Regions from separate parts of the Halobacillus litoralis genome, predicted to be linked through region 1. Evidence: a T-box and tRNA genes for the amino acid it is inferred to sense, from the RefSeq annotation. Region 1 holds a T-box; the other holds one or more tRNA genes.
The links. A T-box is a leader RNA that pairs with one kind of tRNA and senses whether it is charged. The one in region 1 lies ahead of tyrS (tyrosine--tRNA ligase), so its partner is inferred to be a tRNA-Tyr.
Positions count from the first base shown of each region.

Region 2: it encodes a tRNA-Tyr, which carries the amino acid that the T-box ahead of tyrS (tyrosine--tRNA ligase) is inferred to sense. The anticodon was not compared.

Region 1 is NZ_CP129016.1:2,034,032-2,043,565, reverse strand. It holds gene LC065_RS10260 (sensor domain-containing diguanylate cyclase) at 1-1,759, opposite strand, end outside; gene rpsD (30S ribosomal protein S4) at 2,377-2,979, shown strand; gene tyrS (tyrosine--tRNA ligase) at 3,146-4,414, opposite strand; T-box leader at 4,505-4,715, opposite strand; gene LC065_RS10245 (transglycosylase domain-containing protein) at 4,836-7,385, shown strand; gene LC065_RS10240 (hypothetical protein) at 7,382-8,014, shown strand; gene LC065_RS10235 (GNAT family N-acetyltransferase) at 8,143-8,787, shown strand; partial or broken gene LC065_RS10230 (acetoin utilization AcuB family protein) at 8,792-9,439, shown strand; gene LC065_RS10225 (acetoin utilization protein AcuC) at 9,436-9,534, shown strand, end outside.
Region 2 is NZ_CP129016.1:723,616-733,149, forward strand. It holds gene glmS (glutamine--fructose-6-phosphate transaminase (isomerizing)) at 1-404, opposite strand, end outside; gene glmM (phosphoglucosamine mutase) at 898-2,247, opposite strand; gene LC065_RS03765 (CdaR family protein) at 2,306-3,301, opposite strand; gene cdaA (diadenylate cyclase CdaA) at 3,294-4,106, opposite strand; gene LC065_RS03775 (zf-HC2 domain-containing protein) at 4,310-4,966, opposite strand; gene sigW (RNA polymerase sigma factor SigW) at 4,982-5,545, opposite strand; gene LC065_RS03785 (aspartyl-phosphate phosphatase Spo0E family protein) at 5,708-5,902, shown strand; gene rocF (arginase) at 5,914-6,816, opposite strand; tRNA gene LC065_RS03795 (tRNA-Ala) at 7,127-7,199, opposite strand; tRNA gene LC065_RS03800 (tRNA-Gly) at 7,203-7,277, opposite strand; tRNA gene LC065_RS03805 (tRNA-Lys) at 7,294-7,366, opposite strand; tRNA gene LC065_RS03810 (tRNA-Gln) at 7,404-7,478, opposite strand; tRNA gene LC065_RS03815 (tRNA-Tyr) at 7,587-7,672, opposite strand; tRNA gene LC065_RS03820 (tRNA-Thr) at 7,689-7,764, opposite strand; tRNA gene LC065_RS03825 (tRNA-Val) at 7,777-7,852, opposite strand; tRNA gene LC065_RS03830 (tRNA-Glu) at 7,859-7,933, opposite strand; tRNA gene LC065_RS03835 (tRNA-Thr) at 7,955-8,026, opposite strand; tRNA gene LC065_RS03840 (tRNA-Asn) at 8,030-8,104, opposite strand; rRNA gene rrf (5S ribosomal RNA) at 8,148-8,261, opposite strand; rRNA gene LC065_RS03850 (23S ribosomal RNA) at 8,352-9,534, opposite strand, start outside.

The sequences.
Region 1 (9,534 bases):
TCCAAGGAGCAATTCCACAGGAAACCGTTACAGCAGGGGAAGTTGACATCGCTATCTTTTCACGGATCGTTTCCGTTAAATCATGTGCTTTTTCAGATGGAACCATAGGAAGGTAGACCGCGAGTTCTTCTCCTCCCCATCGTGCGGAAAGGCCTTGACCTCCAATGACGGATTTAATGATATCAGCTACCTGGCAAATGACTTCATCACCAACCTGATGCCCATAAGTGTCATTGATGTTTTTAAAATTATCAATATCAAACAAAATCAAACTACCGATCTCATCATGCTTAACATGGTGTTCCACACACTGGTCCAGATGAACCCTGGAATGAAGTTTTGTTAGATAATCAGTGATGACCGCCTTCTCCAACTCTTCTCTCAGGATTGAATTCGCAAATGCCAGTGTAGAATGGGCGACAAGCGATTGCAGAAGTTTAAATGACTCAAATGTAAAAAAATACGGATCTTTATGGAGGACAATGGCAAGACCACTGATATGTTCGTGATCTTTCATCGGCACGGCCATCAGAGAACGGTATGGCAGGACATGTTCAAACGGCTTCGCCTCCAGGTCACTTATAAAAAGCGGGACCTCTTGATGGGATATGGTTCTTTTTACATATTGCACCAGTGTGCTTGAGTCGGATGAAGCAAAGTATTCTGTACTTCCCTCAAGAACCGTGTGACTTGAAAGTTCTTCATACGTAACAAAACCGACTTCATCTGCGTGAAAAGACTGTTGAATTTTATGCGCCATGTAACGGATCTTTTCTGTTAATCGCATATTGGAGTTAAGTTTTTGCGAGGTGGAATTAATTAATTGCAGATCACTGTTTAACTTTCTTGATTGCTGATAAAGCTGGGCATTTTCAAGAGCTTTCCCTGCTGTGTTTGCTATGAAAATGAAAAATTCAACATCTTTTTTGGGAAAATATAAATACCCTGGTGTTACAACCTGCAATACTCCATAGATGCCTTGTTTCCCTTTAAGAGGAGCATACAGAATGGAGCGTTTTTCTACCAGGTGATCTTCCATTTGTACTTCTCCGGTTAAATAAGCCTGTGTACTTGCACTTGACTCAAGATCCATGTCGTAAGTGAGCTCGCGGACAGGAAGATCGTTATCTTTTGTATAATCATTCGACAACAATAAATAGTATTGAAAATCTGGATAGGTTTTTCTTAAGGTGTCTATGATTTCTTTTAACACTCCATCCGTATCAATAGAGGAATGAAAGTGAGAAGTTACTTTGTATAATAACTCGTACTTTTTCTCTTCCTCCATGGATGCGTAAAAACCTTCGAACTTTTTTATACACTTCGTAACCTCTGAACTAATCGCACGTAGTAACTTCTCCTCCATATCGACGGCAGACTTCCCCTTCAAAACTAGATATCCAAAGACGGTTTCCCCGGAGTGTAGGGAAGTAACTCTTAATGAGGAGACAGTTGATGTTGCATCGATGATGTGTGACACATTTGATTGACTTGTTGTTTCGTCATATAGATCATCCAAAGAAAAGTGGCTTCTCAATGATTCTTTCACAGCCGCATCCTTTGAATGAATTTGAAACCGACCTTTCCACTCATCCAGCAAATAAATGGCACAAAAAGAGGCTTTTGAAAATTCTTTTATTTCATCAGTCAGGTTGACAACAAACTGTTCATACGTATAGGGTGATTCTGAAATAAGATATTGGAACAAAAGACTTTGTAGTTTTTCTACTCTCTTTTTCATGAGGGATTGGACAATCATTCGACTCACCTATCTTCCCTAACAAATGATTTGAGTATATTGTACCATTACTTTAATCACAAATACGACCATGAATATGTAAAAATATATCATTATTAACTGTATGTTCAATATTATAGCACTCTATTTCTGTATGTTCGGAATCATCCAACATTGAACCTTACCCTTATAAGACTTGGTCCTTTTTTTCTAATGCGGACAACCCTTTGGTACAATCGTGTAGAGCATGCGGAATTTCCAGGGATATAAGGTTACAGGAAAATTGTACTTAAGATGATTCAGAGATCGCTTTCCCTCATTACCAGCTGAAGTTTCTGCCCTAAATGTATATATATAGAATGTTGATCAAGTATTCCATTTTCCTCTTACCCATACATATCTATATTTTTCAGATCACCCCCTTGACTTCCATCTCTAATAAGATTACAATATTCGTTGTGTAAAATAAATGGCAGCCTATGTGAACCACCATTGTCATCATTTTGTTCCTCTCTTTGAGGTGCATCGTGTAACTCTCTGCTGCTGGGGCGAAGGTGCATGAAAACATAATGAGCAATGACCGAAGGGACACACTGTTTTTATTTTATGCAAAATAAAATAAAAAGGAGGAAATTCCTATGGCACGTTATACAGGTCCAACCTGGAAAAAATCACGTCGTTATGGTATTTCTTTAAGCGGAACTGGTAAGGAGCTTGAAAAGCGCCCTTACGCTCCTGGACAACACGGTCCAAACCAACGTAAAAAACTATCCGAATTCGGTCTTCAACTACAAGAGAAGCAGAAGCTTCGTTTCATGTACGGTTTGACTGAGCGTCAATTCCGTCGCTTGTTTGAAGAAGCGGGTAACATGAAAGGGATCCACGGTGAAAACTTCATGATCCTTCTTGAATCCCGTTTGGATAATATCGTTTACCGTCTAGGTCTAGCTCGTACGCGCAACCAAGCTCGTCAGCTAGTTACTCACGGTCACGTTACAGTAGATGGCGGTCGCGTTGATATCCCATCTTACCGCGTAGCTCCTGGTCAAATGATCAGCCTTCGCGAAAAATCTCAAAAGCTTAACGTCGTAGAAGAAGCGATCGAAGTAAACAACTTCGTACCAGAATATCTTACTTTCGACGAAGACAAGCGTGAAGGAACGTACACTCGTTTCCCTGAGCGTTCTGAGCTTCCTTCTGAAATCAACGAAGCTCTTATCGTTGAATTCTACTCTCGTTAATTTCTGCTTTTGCAGAATGGCGACAAAGCACCTTTGGAATGTGAATTACATTTCAAAGGTGCTTTTTTATGTCTTAACATTATACAGAAAAGGAAGTACACTCCTTCCCTTTTCATAAGTGCTCAAAAATAAAGAGGCAGGCCTCAACGGCCTGCCTCTTTATTTTTTATTGGAATTTAATTAAAAAGTACTTTTTCTTCCCGCGACGAATAATGGTAAAGCGATCCTCAATACGATCTTCCTCACTGATCGTGTGTTTCAGATCCTGATTACGTTCTCCGTTAATATAAACAGCACCATTGCCGATATCCTCCCGCGCTTGACGCTTAGAAGAGGAAATGCCTGCGTTCACAAGTAGTTCCAGCAGCTGTGGTTCTTTTTCTTCGGAATGGTAAGTCGGAACATCTTTAAACCCTTGCTCAATTTCTGCACCCGATAAAGCCTTGATATCTCCACTGAATAAAGCAGCAGAAATGCGCTCCGCCTGTTTCAAAGCTTCCTCATCATGGACGAGCTTTGTCATTTCTTCAGCTAGACGACGTTGAGCCACACGTTTTTCCGGTTGAGCTTCTACTTCTTTTTCAAGTTCAGAAATTTCATCTAAGCTCAAGAACGTGAAATACTTCAGGAAGCGGATGACATCACGATCATCTGCGTTGATCCAGAATTGATAGAATTCGTAAGGGGACGTTTTCTCAGGATCAAGCCAGATTGCACCGCCAGCTGTCTTCCCGAACTTTGATCCATCGGCTTTCGTAATTAATGGAACAGTCAAACCATAGGCTTCCACTTCTTCTTCTCCAGCTGCAGATCGTCTCAGCAGTTCAAGACCGGCTGTAATGTTCCCCCACTGATCGCTTCCACCGATTTGAAGCGTGCAATTTTCTTTTTGATACAACTGTTGGAAGTCAAGAGACTGCAGGATCATGTATGAGAATTCTGTATAGCTGATTCCCTGCTCAATGCGGGACTCTACAGAATCTTTCGCCAACATATAGTTGATGCCAAAATGTTTTCCTGTATCCCGAAGGAAATCAATGATGGTCATTTGAGATAACCACTCATGGTTATTTCGCGCAACCGCTGCATTTTCACCTTCATCAAAATTAAGGATTCTCGCTAATTGTTCTTTGATACTCTCACTGTACCCTTGAACGACCTCTGCACTGTTCAGCTGCCTTTCACTTGAGCGGCCACTCGGGTCCCCGATCATGCCTGTACCGCCGCCAACAAGGGCAATCGGACGATGCCCTGCTTGTTGGAACCTTTTCAACATGAGAACTGGAAGCAGATGTCCAATATGCAGACTATCCGCTGTCGGATCAAAGCCACAGTATAACGTTACCTGTTCTGTTTCAAGGTGCTTTTTCAATCCTTCTTCGTCTGTCATCTGGTTGATTAAACCACGTTGTTGCAAGTCCTTCAAAATATCCATTGGATCACTCCTCAATCTGTTATAAGTAGACTTGTGCTAAGGTCTAAGAGATGAATTTTCTGAAAACAAAAAAGACCTCATCCCCTTGTATAAAGGGACGAGGTCTCGCGGTACCACCCTTGTTGCACATACGTATCATGTGCCACTCCGATCGATAACGGCATTTCACCGTCTTCTGATTCATACCAGAAGAATGCTCCAGGAGGTCGTAATTCAAAAACAATTGTGTACCGGCTCTCACCCGCCGCCGATTCTCTGAGACAGGGAATTGTTTTTTACTCCAGTCCTTCAACGCACATATATTCATCTACGTATATATTTATCACAACATAATCCAAAAAGCAATAAACCAGGGGTAGAATTATATCCTATCTCCCCTGGGTGTGTTATAATATTGGTGGATTTTTTAGGAGGTATTATCATGTCTAATAAACCGGAAAACGGGCGAAAGAAGCTGGATATACGCTCTTTATGGCAGAGTGGCACCATCCAGAAAAATGGCCGGATCACCTATGATGTCGTATGGAACGTCATCTTATTTTTTATCATCATCGGTGTTATCGGGTTATTCTTCGCAGGTGGTGTAGGCGCCGGCTATTTCGCTTCTCTTGTGAAAGATGAAGAAGTCAGAAGTGAAGAGCAGATGAAAGAAACGATTTATAACTATTCAGAAACCTCGACCATGTTCTTCAACGATGAAAAAACAGAGATTGGAGATGTCAGATCGGATCTCTATCGTGAAGAAGTCCAATTAGAGCAGATTAATGAACATTTGAGAAATGCTGTAATTGCGACAGAAGATGAATATTTCGGGGAACACAAAGGTGTGGTTCCGAAAGCGGTTATGCGGGCTGTTGTTCAGGAAGTAACCAACTCCTCCGTCAAGACAGGTGGAAGTACCTTGACCCAACAGCTGGTCAAAAACCAAATCCTGACGAACGAAGTATCATTTGAACGTAAAGCCAAAGAAATGCTGCTGGCACTGAGAATTGAACGATTCCTTGATAAAGATGAGATTTTGGAAGCCTATTTAAACATCGTACCTTTTGGCAGAAATGCGAATGGTCAAAATGTGGCAGGCGTACAAACAGCCGCCCAAGGTATTTTTGGTGTGGATGCCAAAGACTTAACATTGGCTCAATCCGCTTTTATTGCAGGATTACCTCAATCCCCGTTCGGATATACTCCTTTTTATAATGATGGAACGATTAAAGAACCAGAAAACTTAGAAGCGGGAATCGACCGTATGCACGAAGTTCTGGAACGTATGCATGAGGCTGGGTACATCACCCAGGCAGAGTATGATGAAGCGATGAAGTTCCAGATTAATGAAGAAACGTTAACAGATCCAAAAGCTACGGTTTTAGGGACATATCCTGCTATTAACCAGGAAGTCCAAGGTAGAGCGAAAGCATTCATTAAAGATTACTTAATGAAAGAAAACGGTCATACCGAAAAAGACCTTGCAGAAGACGAAGAGTTAAGTGAGGAATATGAGACGATGGCAGAGAGTGAACTTTCTGCCGGGGGATACCAGATTCATACCACACTAGACAAAGAAGTCTATGATGCTATGCAGAAAGTAAGAGATTCCTATACGGAAGGGAACTGGCCTTGGGGTAAAGAAACGGCATTGAACAGTGAAGGCCAGGAGGTAAAGGTTGACTCACCTCTCCAGCTGGGAAGTATGATTATTGAAAACTCTACAGGCAAGATTTATGGTTTCATCGGGGGTTATGATTTTGAAGAAGAAAATCTCAACCACGCAACACAGGCCCGCCGTTCAAACGGTAGTACTATGAAGCCGCTACTAGTATATGGACCTAGTTTTGATATGGGAGCAGCTCAACCTGGTTCTGTGATTGCAGATGTTCCGTTTTACTATAATAGCGGGAAGGAAGTTCGTAACTTCTCGAGAAACCATAGAGGGTTTGTTTCTGCACGTTATGCCCTTGCCAAATCTTATAACGTGCCTGCAGTAAAACAATACAAAAAAATTCAATCTCAAAAGCCTGTAGAAAACTATTTAGTTAAAATGGGAATGGAAGAGAACTTAGTTAAAGATGACTACACGAATGAGTCAATGGCACTTGGTGGGCTTAGGTACGGAATTACAGTTGAAAACAACGTAAACGCTTATGCTACATTTGGGAATAAGGGTAAATTCGTGGATGCATACATGATTGAAAAAATCGAAACAAAAGATGGAGAAACCATCTACGAACATGAAGTGGAAGAAACAGAAGTGTACAGTCCACAGGCAGCTTACCTTACTATTGATGTCATGCGGGATGTTTTGGAATACGGAACTGGTTCAAGAGTCCGCGGGTTACTGTACAATCGCGGCGTCGACTGGGCTGGAAAAACCGGGACATCACAATCAACCCGAGACTCCTGGTTTGTAGCTACGAACCCTAATGTTACAGTAGGCATGTGGACAGGTTTTGCGGAAGGAAACATGCAGCACTTGAACTACAACTCGCGTACGCAGGGCTTATGGGCGGACGTTGTCAATGCCGTGTCTGAACTCCGACCAGAGTTGATGATTCCAGAGAACGACTTTCAAAGCCCAGGTGGTTTAGTTACACGGTCTTATTGTGCAACATCAGGATTGCTGGCATCTGATCTATGTTCTTCTGTCGGTCTTGCCAAGAGCGATCTATACGACGCCGATTATGCTCCAACTAAAGTAGATGACAGTTTAATTAGCGGTGATTTTGTACGTGTCAAAGATCAACTGGTCGTAGCAGGTCCAAATACACCTGGTGAATTTATTATCGATGGTGGCGGAGTTACACTCAGCCCTGAATTCTTAGAAGAAAATGGATACACAAGTTCTGAAGTATTGAGAGAACTCTTGCCGAATTCAGGTGCATGGTCTAATGTGGCTCTCCCTTCCACAGAAAGTATCGGCTCCACAGCTTCATCCATTGATAATGATGGACAAGCACCAGCCGCACCAGGTCTGTGAGTGCTAGTGGATCGGCTCTTTCCTGGACACCATCATCCAGTAGCGATGTTGTCGGATACCGCGTCTACCGCGCTTCTACACCAGGAGGATCATTCACTCAAATTGGAAGTACGGTCGACAACTCCCTCGGGTTCTCAGGAGGAAGCGGAATTTATGCTGTAAGAGCCGTCGATTACTTCGGTCAATCTTCAGGATTATCCGGAACGACGACCGTAGGGAACCCAGGCGCACCAGAACCGTCAGAGGAGGAAGACACCTCTTCTAATGATTCTGGAGGAAATTCCAACTCAGGGAATGACTCTTCCAATAACGGATCTTCCAATGAAGGGGACGGTAACTCCAACGGTTCAAACGGAAATGATTCTGGAGATGGTGAAGGAAATTCAGGTGGTGGAGAGTCAAACGATGGTGATGGATCAGGAAACAATGATTCTGGTGACAGTGGATCCGAAGGTGATGACTCCGGAGAGGACTCTGGAGAGGACTCTGGAGGAGATGGTTCTGAAGGTGGAACTGGAGGAGATGGTTCTGGTTCCGGCTCCGGAGAAGGATCTGACGATGGTTCAGGAGGAAATGATTCTGGATCAGATGATGGATCAGATGATGGATCAGACTCTCAGGAAAATTAACAATGAATAAAAAATCCGATCGGCTTGCCGGTCGGATTTTTTATTCATCATGAAAAACAACCAGAGTTTCATGTATAATGGAGGAAATTAGTAAAGTTATCTATTAATCTATGACAGGTGGTGGCTGAATGAATCATGAAAAAACGTATAATTACGAGGCATTTGACACAAAACATGGACCTGTCATCGTAGAAGGTCCATTGCCCTCCGAAGATCTTGAGAAATACACATTCAACGAAGGTTTGACAGCCTTCCGTCCCCCAGAAAAACAATTCGAGGCCATTAAAGGAATTGCAGACTTTGAAGAAGGACGCATTATTATTGCAAGGCATAATGAAGAAATTGTCGGGTATGTAACCTACCTCCACCCTGACCCCCTGGAACGTTGGTCAGAAGGAAATATGGAAGACCTCATAGAGCTTGGAGCTATAGAAGTCATTCCAAGATTCCGCGGCTATCGTATCGGCTCGCGTCTATTAAGAGTCTCTATGATGGATGAGTATATGGAAAATTACATCATTATTTCTACCGAATACTATTGGCACTGGGATCTTAAAGGTACGGGACTGAACATTTGGGATTATCGAAAAGTCATGGAAAAAATGATGGCAGCAGGAGGACTGACCCCCTCCCCGACCGATGATCCGGAAATTATATCCCACCCTGCAAACTGCTTGATGGTGAAAATAGGACGCCATGTTCCCGAAACTTCTGTTGAACAATTTGATAAATTAAGGTTCTTAACTAGACACCAATATCGAATGAGGAGGTAGTTATATGTTAGTGGAAGAAATTATGAAAGAGAAAGTTATCACACTTTCCCCTGAAGAAACCATTGAGAAAGCACTGAAACTCCTTCATGAACATCACATTCGTCATATCCCGATTATCAGCGAAGAAAATGAAGTCATTGGAATCGTCTCAGATCGCGATGTAAGAGATGCCAGTCCATCAACCTTTGAAAAAGAAACCGATCATGATGAGCTGAAGAATCCGATTCGCTCCATCATGACCTCGCCCGTGACGACGGTCCATCCTCTGGATTTTGTAGAAGAAGTGGCTTCAATTTTTTATGAGCAGGAAATTGCCTGTGTACCCGTGACTCGCGATGAAAAGCTGGTCGGAATTATTACTGAAAAAGATATGTTGTACACGCTCATTCAACTAACGGGTACGCACGTCCAAAGTTCCCAAATTGAAGTGAAAGTGATTAACAAACCATGAATACTCCCCCAAGTCACTCAAGTATTCGGTAAAAGGAAAGTAAATATCAGCTCTGTGCTGATCTATCCTTATAAACCTGACCCTAAATACAAAATCATTGTCGTAAGAATCCAAACAATGAACCCCTTGCCTACGATCGAGGATTTAAAATCTGAAGGTTACGAAGTTCTGTGGCCTCAAATGCCAGGGATTCCAACATGACGTGTCATGCTGGTTTCGTCTACTCCGAAGAATTTACGACGTACCGTTTCCGTGACGATCACCCTTTCAATCAAATGCGTGTGGTGATGACCAAA
Region 2 (9,534 bases), 1.3 Mb from region 1:
TTCAGGACTTCAATCAATTGAACGATGATTTCTGTATCTGTTTCACTCTTGAACTCTACGTCGCTCAGGTATTCATCACGAACGTCCACATAGTTCTCAATGACACCATTGTGAACGATTGTGAAGCGTCCGGAAGTACTTTGGTGCGGGTGGGCGTTTTCTTCGCTAGGAGCGCCGTGCGTCGCCCAGCGTGTATGTCCGATGCCGTGTGTCGCTTTGACATTTTCATCGACAGCCTCACGCAAGGATGCAATACGACCTTTTACTTTCGTCACTTCCACCCCATTATCGTTCAATGTTGCGATTCCAGCTGAATCATAGCCGCGGTATTCAAGCTTTTCCAAACCATTCAATAAAATCTCTTTTGTATCATTCTGTCCAATATATCCTACAATTCCACACATAATTGTTGTCCTCCTATTATCGGAGAAGGGCAACGAATGCTCTTTAGACTTCCAAGGGACATTCCGCTGCCCCTCTCCCGTTATTCTTTATTTGATCACTTCGTCCTGAATGTTTTGTACGGAAAGTCACCTTCCCGTTTTACATTCGGACATTCGGTTGAAGTGTGGCAACCGGGAGGCATCCGCCGAAAACTCGATGAACCCCCACCTCGTCAACTGTGTTCATTAAGACGTAGCACACAGTCCTGGCGCTTTATAAATAAGGAATGACCTCGATCCTCCTTAACTATTTCAAAATAAAGTCCTTCTTGTCTGTTTTCCAGTTGTAAGCTTTCTTAAACTTGAATTTCGACATTTTTCTCAAGGACATGTTCAATTTTACACAGACCACTCAGATGGGTCAATAAAAATTGTAACCGTTACAGAAATGTAAGGGCCCTGTAATAGGATATGCGCAGATCACCCCCATGTGCGACCTGCGCAAGCCCTGAAATTACTCCTTCAAACCAAGCTCTTCTTCAACGACTTGGACAACTTTATCACAATACTCTTCGCACTGTTCTTCCGTCGGTGCTTCCACCATAATTCTTACTAAAGGTTCTGTACCGGAAGGGCGTACAAGAACTCGTCCACTTTCACCCATCTCCTCTTCTACAGCCTGGATGGCTTCATGGATTCTAGGGTGCGTTTGAACTTTATTTTTATCAATGACACGGACATTCTTCAATACTTGAGGGAACTTTTCCATTTCACCGGCAAGCTCTGAGAGTGGTTTTCCTGTCTCTTTCATAACGTTAACCAGTTGAAGAGCCGACAGCATACCGTCACCCGTTGTGTTGTAATCAAGGAAGATGATATGTCCGGATTGTTCCCCACCAAGGTTATAACTACCGCGGCGCATTTCCTCCATGACATAGCGATCACCTACGGCTGTCTTATCACTCTTCATTCCATTCGCTTCTACTGCTTTATAGAAACCAAGGTTACTCATGACTGTAGAGACCACTGTCGAGTTATTCAACGTACCATTTTCATTCATGTGCTTGGCACAAATGTACATGATTTTGTCTCCGTCCACGATATTCCCTTTTTCATCAACCGCAATTAGACGATCACCGTCTCCATCAAAAGCAAGTCCTACATCCGCTTTTTTCTCTTTCACAAGGTCTTGCAATGGCTCTGGGTGTGTAGAACCGACACCATCATTAATGTTCAGACCATCCGGGGAAGATCCAATTGAAGAAATGTCCGCTTCAAGATCTGCAAACAAGTGGGATGCCAGAGATGAAGTGGCTCCGTGAGCACAATCGAGTGCGATATGGAGTCCTTCAAAATCATAATCAACGGTTTGCTTCAAGTGTTGCAAGTACTTCTGCCCACCCTCAAAGTAATCATTGATTTGTCCAAGATCCGCTCCTGAAGGCCTTGGAAGGTCATCTTGCTCTGCATCAATCAATGCTTCAATTTCCTGTTCTTGATCATCAGTCAACTTAAAACCATCTGGACCGAAGAATTTGATGCCATTATCTTCAACAGGGTTGTGGGAGGCAGAAATCATAATTCCCGCTTCTGCCTGCAATGCTTTTGTTAAAAAAGCCACGCCTGGTGTGGAGATGACCCCAAGACGCATGACCTCTGCACCAATTGACAATAACCCGGCAGCGAGTGCACCTTCAAGCATCTCACCAGAGATTCTTGTGTCACGTCCAATCAAAACCTTCGGACGTTCGACACCTTTAGTAACGACATAACCGCCGTAACGGCCCAGTTTAAATGCAAGCTCCGGTGTTAATTCCTTATTCGCGACGCCTCGTACGCCGTCTGTGCCAAAATATTTACCCATAATCATTCGACCTCTCTTTCTATACTTTCCATTGATCTATGTTCTCACGATTGATCCGTTATCGTTGATCTGAGCCGTTTTCGTCATTTCCCGCTTCGCCTTCAACGACTTCAATGTCCACTTCAATCGTTTCAGGTTGAACAGAAGTCACTCCTTCAGGGAGCGGAATATCGACTTCCACCGTTTGATTTTCAGTCACTTCTGATACATCGACTGGTACTTCAGGAAGCGCCTCAATGCCATCGAGTACTTCCTTCGGTCCGGAAATGGTGACTTCTTCTGTTTCCGTACTGACCGATTCAATCAGTACCCCTTCCGTATTTCCTCCACGAGCGGCGACATTTAACGGGACGCTTTTCGTCCGTGTGGAGATCGGAACAGATACGTTCACAGTCGTTGGGTCCACGAGGACATTCAACTCATTCCCCTGATTATCATAAACCTTCACAGGAGCTTCCTGCGTTTCAATCGACTCTGTAGCCCCTCCGACATCAATGATCGCTTTCACAGAGGCTACACGCTCAATGACCGATGAAGCTCCCGTAATGGCAACTTCTGAAGGATCCACTTCTGGTTCACCAAGCTCAAGCGCACTATCCAGGTTTCCTTGGTTGATATAATCAATGTTCACTTCATAATCTTCGGTTACTTTTTCCTCAATCGTCACTTCAATGATTTTTGGATTGAGTGTGACTGCAAGCTGGTTGGATATCCCTGAGTGCTGTAAGGACACCTCATGTGTACCCGGACCAAGTCCATTCAAATCTACAAAAACCGTAAAATTCTTCTGTCTGGAAACAGGAGCAACAGCAGAGGTCGGCCCCTCCACAGAGACAGAGACTTCCTGAGGGATTCCACTGACCACATATTCTTCACTATCAAACCTGATTTCCAACGGAATGTTTTCCATCACTTCCATGTCAGAGGATGACTGGTTAAAGAACAAAGAATCAGAGTCCATATTGTTATCCACATTCACCGTCACCCAAAGAAGACCAGCAAGCATAAGGGATATAATTCTTATAAACCATACACTTTTGAACCAATTATCCATTCTTCTTCCCCCTCCAGTTCCAACTTTTCACCGCAGGGGCGGAGTAATCTAATTCTGTACGTAAAATCTCTTCCAGTTTCACTTGATCAAGGTCGCGATGCAATTCTCCGTTCTTCGTACAGGAAATAGCACCTGTCTCTTCAGAAACGACGATCGTTAAAGCATCTGTCACCTCACTGATCCCCATAGCCGCTCTGTGCCTCGTCCCAAGTTCCTTCGAAATAAAAGGACTCTCTGAAAGTGGGAGATAACAGGCCGCAGCGACAATTTCATCATTTTTAAGTATGACCGCTCCATCGTGGAGAGGAGTGTTCGGTATGAAGATATTCGTAAGCAATTCGCTCGACAAGTGCCCACCGACACGGATGCCTGTTTCTACGTAATCCCCCATACCTGTGTCACGTTCAATCGTAATCAATGCACCAATTCGGCGTTTGGCCATATAGTTACAGGACTTAATGATGGCCTGTAAGGTTTTCTCGGTGTCTTCTTCTTCTGAAGTGTTCCTGCTGAAGAAACTTCCCCGTCCAAGTTGTTCTAAAGCTCTTCTGAGTTCAGGCTGGAACAAAATGATAATCGCGAGGAAACCCCACGTAATCGCTTGTGACATCAGCCACCTTAATGTGGTCAGTCCAAATAAATTACTCAACAACCATATACCCAGAATAACGAAAATACCTTTTAATAGCTGAACGGCCTTCGTTCCCTGGATCAGCATGATTAATTTATATACAACAAACCAGACAAGGGCGATATCCACAGTAATCAAAAAATAATCTAAAACATCCAATCCCCCATCAAGCATGCCTACACTTCCTTTTAGATATAATAAAACTTAAAAATTCACATTTACCATTATATCACATAACCTTTCCCGTATATATGGAGAACATACCGTCCTGACGACAGACCTATACGGTTCTGTACCATTTTGGTTGTTTCAGGGAAACTTATGCTCCTTTCTGTTCAATAAAATAAAGCAAGGAAGCGTTGGCCTCCTTGCTTTATTTAATCCGACTCAAATGAGAAAATCGCCTTGAAAGTTTTCTTCGTATGATACCAGACCCATTCGTAAACCTGGTTCACTTCGGTCAATTCCCCTGAATAGGCTCTGAGATTGTTCCGGTCAAGTTCATCATTTTTTCCTCCTTGTCCGGATGGGGTGTTAAGAATGTCTCCATTGATCAGGGTAATGTCCCCATCGACTTTTCCGTCGATCCGCAAGTCTCCATTTCTAACAACTAAATCCCCTTCAACCGTAACGCCTTCCGGTACAATGACCGTATGATCACGTATTTCCAGATTCTCCTGCTTAGATACCGTCACTTGCTGGTCCTGATTCCATTCGGTAAATATGCCACCGAACATCAATATAAAAAAGACAGCAGCAGCTGTAAGCAAAGGGTGCCGCTGGAACTTACGAATGTAGTTCTTCCGTTTCTTCTCTTTCGGCAAATTCGCCATCACATTCGCAGTAAAACGTGGCGGCGCAGAAACAGGTGTGGTGTTCTTGATCAGAGTGGTCGTTCTCTTTAACTCATGAAAGTGATGTTGGCAGCTTTGGCAGCCTTGTAAATGATCTCTCAATCGTCTCTCTTCTTCTTTATTTAATTCACCATCCAGATACTTATGCATAAGTTCAATGGCTTCTCTCTTGCAATTCATTCCCTCTCAACTCCTTCACACATGTCGAAGCCTCTTACGTAAAGCCTCTCTACCTCGGTGGACCCTCGTCTTAACTGTCCCTACTGGAATATCAAGCACCTCCGCAATCTCTTGAAGAGCAAGCTCATCTAAATAACGAAGCACAATGACACTACGATATTTAGGAGGAAGCGCTAATATTTCTTTGTGGATATAAGACTGTAATTCAAGGCTTTCCACTTCTTCTTCAGGTAGAGCTTGGTCGGCAGCTAATTGCGAATACATATCTAACCCTTCCGTCCCCTTCACTTCTGCATCCAGATGATAGTCCGGCTTTTTTTTACGGATACGGTCAATCGACAGATTCGTTGCTATTCTATACAACCAAGTGGAGAATTTCCGTTTCTCATCAAACGTATGAAGATTCGTGTAGGCTCTAATAAAGGCTTCCTGGGCCAGGTCTTCAGCTTCATACGAGTTCCCAACCATTCGCAGACAAATATGAAAAACTTTATTCTGGTAAAAAGATACAATGTCTTCGAAAGCGGATTGATTGCCTTTTTTCACTTCTTTTATTTTTTGCTTAATCATGGTTTCCATCTTCTAATACCTCCGCTATACGTGCGGTCGATAACCTTTACGGATGACCTCGCCACAAAGTTTCATAAATTTAATATTTTTTTAGCTAATATAAGTTTAACTTTTTTTTAGTATCGGTTATAAAGCTGTAAATGTAAAAAATTTCTTAGGAGGAAATTTAATATGCAGCGAGAGTCCGCTTTGAAGAAAGAAATCGAAGCTTGTCGTATGGAAATGATTCGCTTAGCCAGCCTCCATAAGTTGAGCTCGCCGGAAGTCGTACAAGTGAGTGTGAAATTAGATAACCTGTTAAATGAATACGATGAAGCAACCTATAAAAAACAGCAACCCACCTTGCAAAGAGCGGGTTACTGCTAGGGATCGTTTATTTATTTCAAGCTCTCACCAAATAGAGAACCCATTAAACCTACCGCTACGCTAGCGGTTTTATTTTTTTCATCGAGAATCGGATTCACTTCTACAAATTCCGCGGATGTGATCATCCCTGACTGATGAAGCATTTCCATAGCTAGGTGACTCTCACGGTAGCTTAATCCACCCATTACCGGTGTTCCCACGCCAGGAGCTTCGTTAGGGTCCAGTCCATCAAGGTCCAGGCTTAAATGAACCCCATCGGTACGATCTTTCAAATAATCCACTGTTTCTTCCATCACTTGGGTCATCCCCATACGATCCACTTCATGCATCGTATAGACTTTAATGCCCTTCTCTTCAATAAGCACTCGTTCTCCTTCATCGAGAGAACGTGCTCCGATAATCACTATATTTTCTGGTTTAATCTTCGGTTCATAATCATGGATACTCGTCAATTTTTCGTGGCCGATCCCTAAGCTTACAGCTAATGGCATCCCATGAATGTTACCAGAAGGCGAGCTGTCGCCTGTGTTTAAATCGCCGTGAGCATCATACCAGATGACTCCAAGATTTTCATAATGTTTCGCAACTCCTGCAAGAGTCCCCATAGCTATACTATGATCTCCCCCAAGTACAAGTGGGAAACGTTTATTTTCTACTACCTCATCTACCGCTTTTGCAAGACGACGGCTTCCTTCGGCAATTTCATTCAAGTTACGTAAATTATCCTGTTTTTCATCTGTATTATGTTTTGGGCGAGGAATCTCAATGTCCCCTAGATCTTCAATGTTATATTTCAATTGCTCTAGACGTTCAACCATACCTGCATAACGAATAGCACTTGGTCCCATATCCACGCCTCGACGCATCTGTCCAAGGTCCATAGGTACACCGATAACTGAAAGCTGTTTATTCATTAAAGTTCCTCCTTTTTTCTCTACTATAATTGTATCCGTTTTTCCCGTTATGACTCAACTGGACATGTTTGTGCATATATATACGAAAACCAGTATGAAAACGTATGTAATCATGCATGTTTACAAGGTTTCGACCCATTTACCATATTATGGGTTGGATTGGATGGCGAGGTACTAAACTTTTTTATAATTACCGATAGAAAAGAGTATCGAACCTATACGCATAACAGACGGACCCGAATGAAACAGAGGAAGGAAAAAAGGAAAAATAAAAAACCTGACATCAACGATTGATGTCAGGTTCAAAGAGTGGAGCCTAGCGGGATCGAACCGCTGACCTCCTGCGTGCAAAGCAGGCGCTCTCCCAGCTGAGCTAAGGCCCCGTATGGAGCGGGAGACGGGATTCGAACCCGCGACCCCCACCTTGGCAAGGTGGTGTTCTACCACTGAACTACTCCCGCATATAAAATTGAAAGATGAGCCATGAAGGATTCGAACCTTCGACCCTCTGATTAAAAGTCAGATGCTCTACCAGCTGAGCTAATGGCTCATAATAAAATGACTTCCAGTATAACATCTTAAAAAAATGGCTGGGCCAGCTGGATTCGAACCAGCGCATGACGGTACCAAAAACCGTTGCCTTACCGCTTGGCTATGGCCCAACAGTTACAAAAATAGTATTGACCATCAAAAGATCATTATACAAGGAATGTTTATTTTCATAAAAAATAGCTGATCATGAATGTCAGCCGTTATCGTCAATGAAAAAATGGTGGAGGGAGTAGGACTCGAACCTACGAACCCGATGGGAGCGGATTTACAGTCCGCCGCGTTTGGCCAACTTCGCTATCCCTCCACTTTGACTAAATAAGTGGTGCCGGCCAGAGGACTTGAACCCCCAACCTACTGATTACAAATCAGTTGCTCTGCCAGTTGAGCTAGGCCGGCTTATGAATTTAATGGTGGAGGATGCAGGGTTCGAACCTGCGACCCCTTGCTTGTAAGGCAAGTGCTCTCCCAGCTGAGCTAATCCTCCGATAAGTGGTGACCCGTACGGGATTCGAACCCGTGTTACCGCCGTGAAAGGGCGGTGTCTTAACCACTTGACCAACGGGCCATGTGTTTGATAGTTTCTCAGAGCTTCCAGCCGGATTTGAACCGGCGACCCCTTCCTTACCATGGAAGTGCTCTACCACTGAGCTATGGAAGCAAGTGGCTCCAACGGTAGGATTCGAACCTACGACCGATCGGTTAACAGCCGATTGCTCTACCACTGAGCTACGTTGGAATAATGTTCATTCATCAAAAGCATTAATAAGGAAAGAGAATCAATGTGGCGGCGTCCTACTCTCACGGGGGTAAACCCGACTACCATCGGCGCTGAAGAGCTTAACTGCTGTGTTCGGCATGGGAACAGGTGTGACCTCTTCGCCTTCACCACCACATCAATATAAAGTTTGAGGTGAACCCTCAAAACTGGATAAGGAAACATCTTGTTTGAAAAGCAATTGTCATTCACGAATGATTGAAATCAGATAGATAAGTCATCGATCCATTAGTATCCGTCAGCTCCACGTGTCACCACGCTTCCACCTCGGACCTATCAACCTCATCGTCTCTGAGGGATCTTATTACCTTATAGGTAAGGGAAATCTCATCTCAAGGGGGGCTTCATGCTTAGATGCTTTCAGCACTTATCCCGACCACACGTAGCTACCCAGCGATGCTCCTGGCGGAACAACTGGTACACCAGCGGTGTGTCCATCCCGGTCCTCTCGTACTAAGGACAGCTCCTTTCAAATTTCCAACGCCCACGACGGATAGGGACCGAACTGTCTCACGACGTTCTGAACCCAGCTCGCGTACCGCTTTAATGGGCGAACAGCCCAACCCTTGGGACCGACTACAGCCCCAGGATGCGATGAGCCGACATCGAGGTGCCAAACCTCCCCGTCGATGTGGACTCTTGGGGGAGATAAGCCTGTTATCCCCGGGGTAGCTTTTATCCGTTGAGCGACGGCCCTTCCATGCGGAACCGCCGGATCACTAAGCCCGACTTTCGTCCCTGCTCGACTTGTAGGTCTCGCAGTCAAGCTCCCTTGTGCCTTTACACTCTGCGAATGATTTCCAACCATTCTGAGGGAACCTTTGGGCGCCTCCGTTACCTTTTGGGAGGCGACCGCCCCAGTCAAACTGCCCACCTGACACTGTCTCCGGACCGGATTACGGTCCTGGGTTAGAATGTCCGTACAGCCAGGGTAGTATCCCACCAGCGCCTCCACCGAAGCTAGCGCTCCGGCTTCCAAGGCTCCTACCTATCCTGTACAAGCTGTACCAACATTCAATATCAGGCTACAGTAAAGCTCCACGGGGTCTTTCCGTCCTGTCGCGGGTAATGTGCATCTTCACACATAGTATAATTTCACCGGGTCTCTCGTTGAGACAGTGCCCAAGTCGTTGCACCTTTCGTGCGGGTCGGAACTTACCCGACAAGGAATTTCGCTACCTTAGGACCGTTATAGTTACGGCCGCCGTTTACTGGGGCTTCGGTTCAACGCTTCGCATAAGCTAACGCATCCCCTTAACCTTCCAGCACCGGGCAGGTGTCAGCCCCTATACTTCGCCTTACGGCTTCGCAGAGACCTGTGTTTTTGGTAAACAGTCGCTTGGGCCTTTTCACTGCGGCTCCTCGGCAGAGGAGCACCCCTTCTCCCGAAG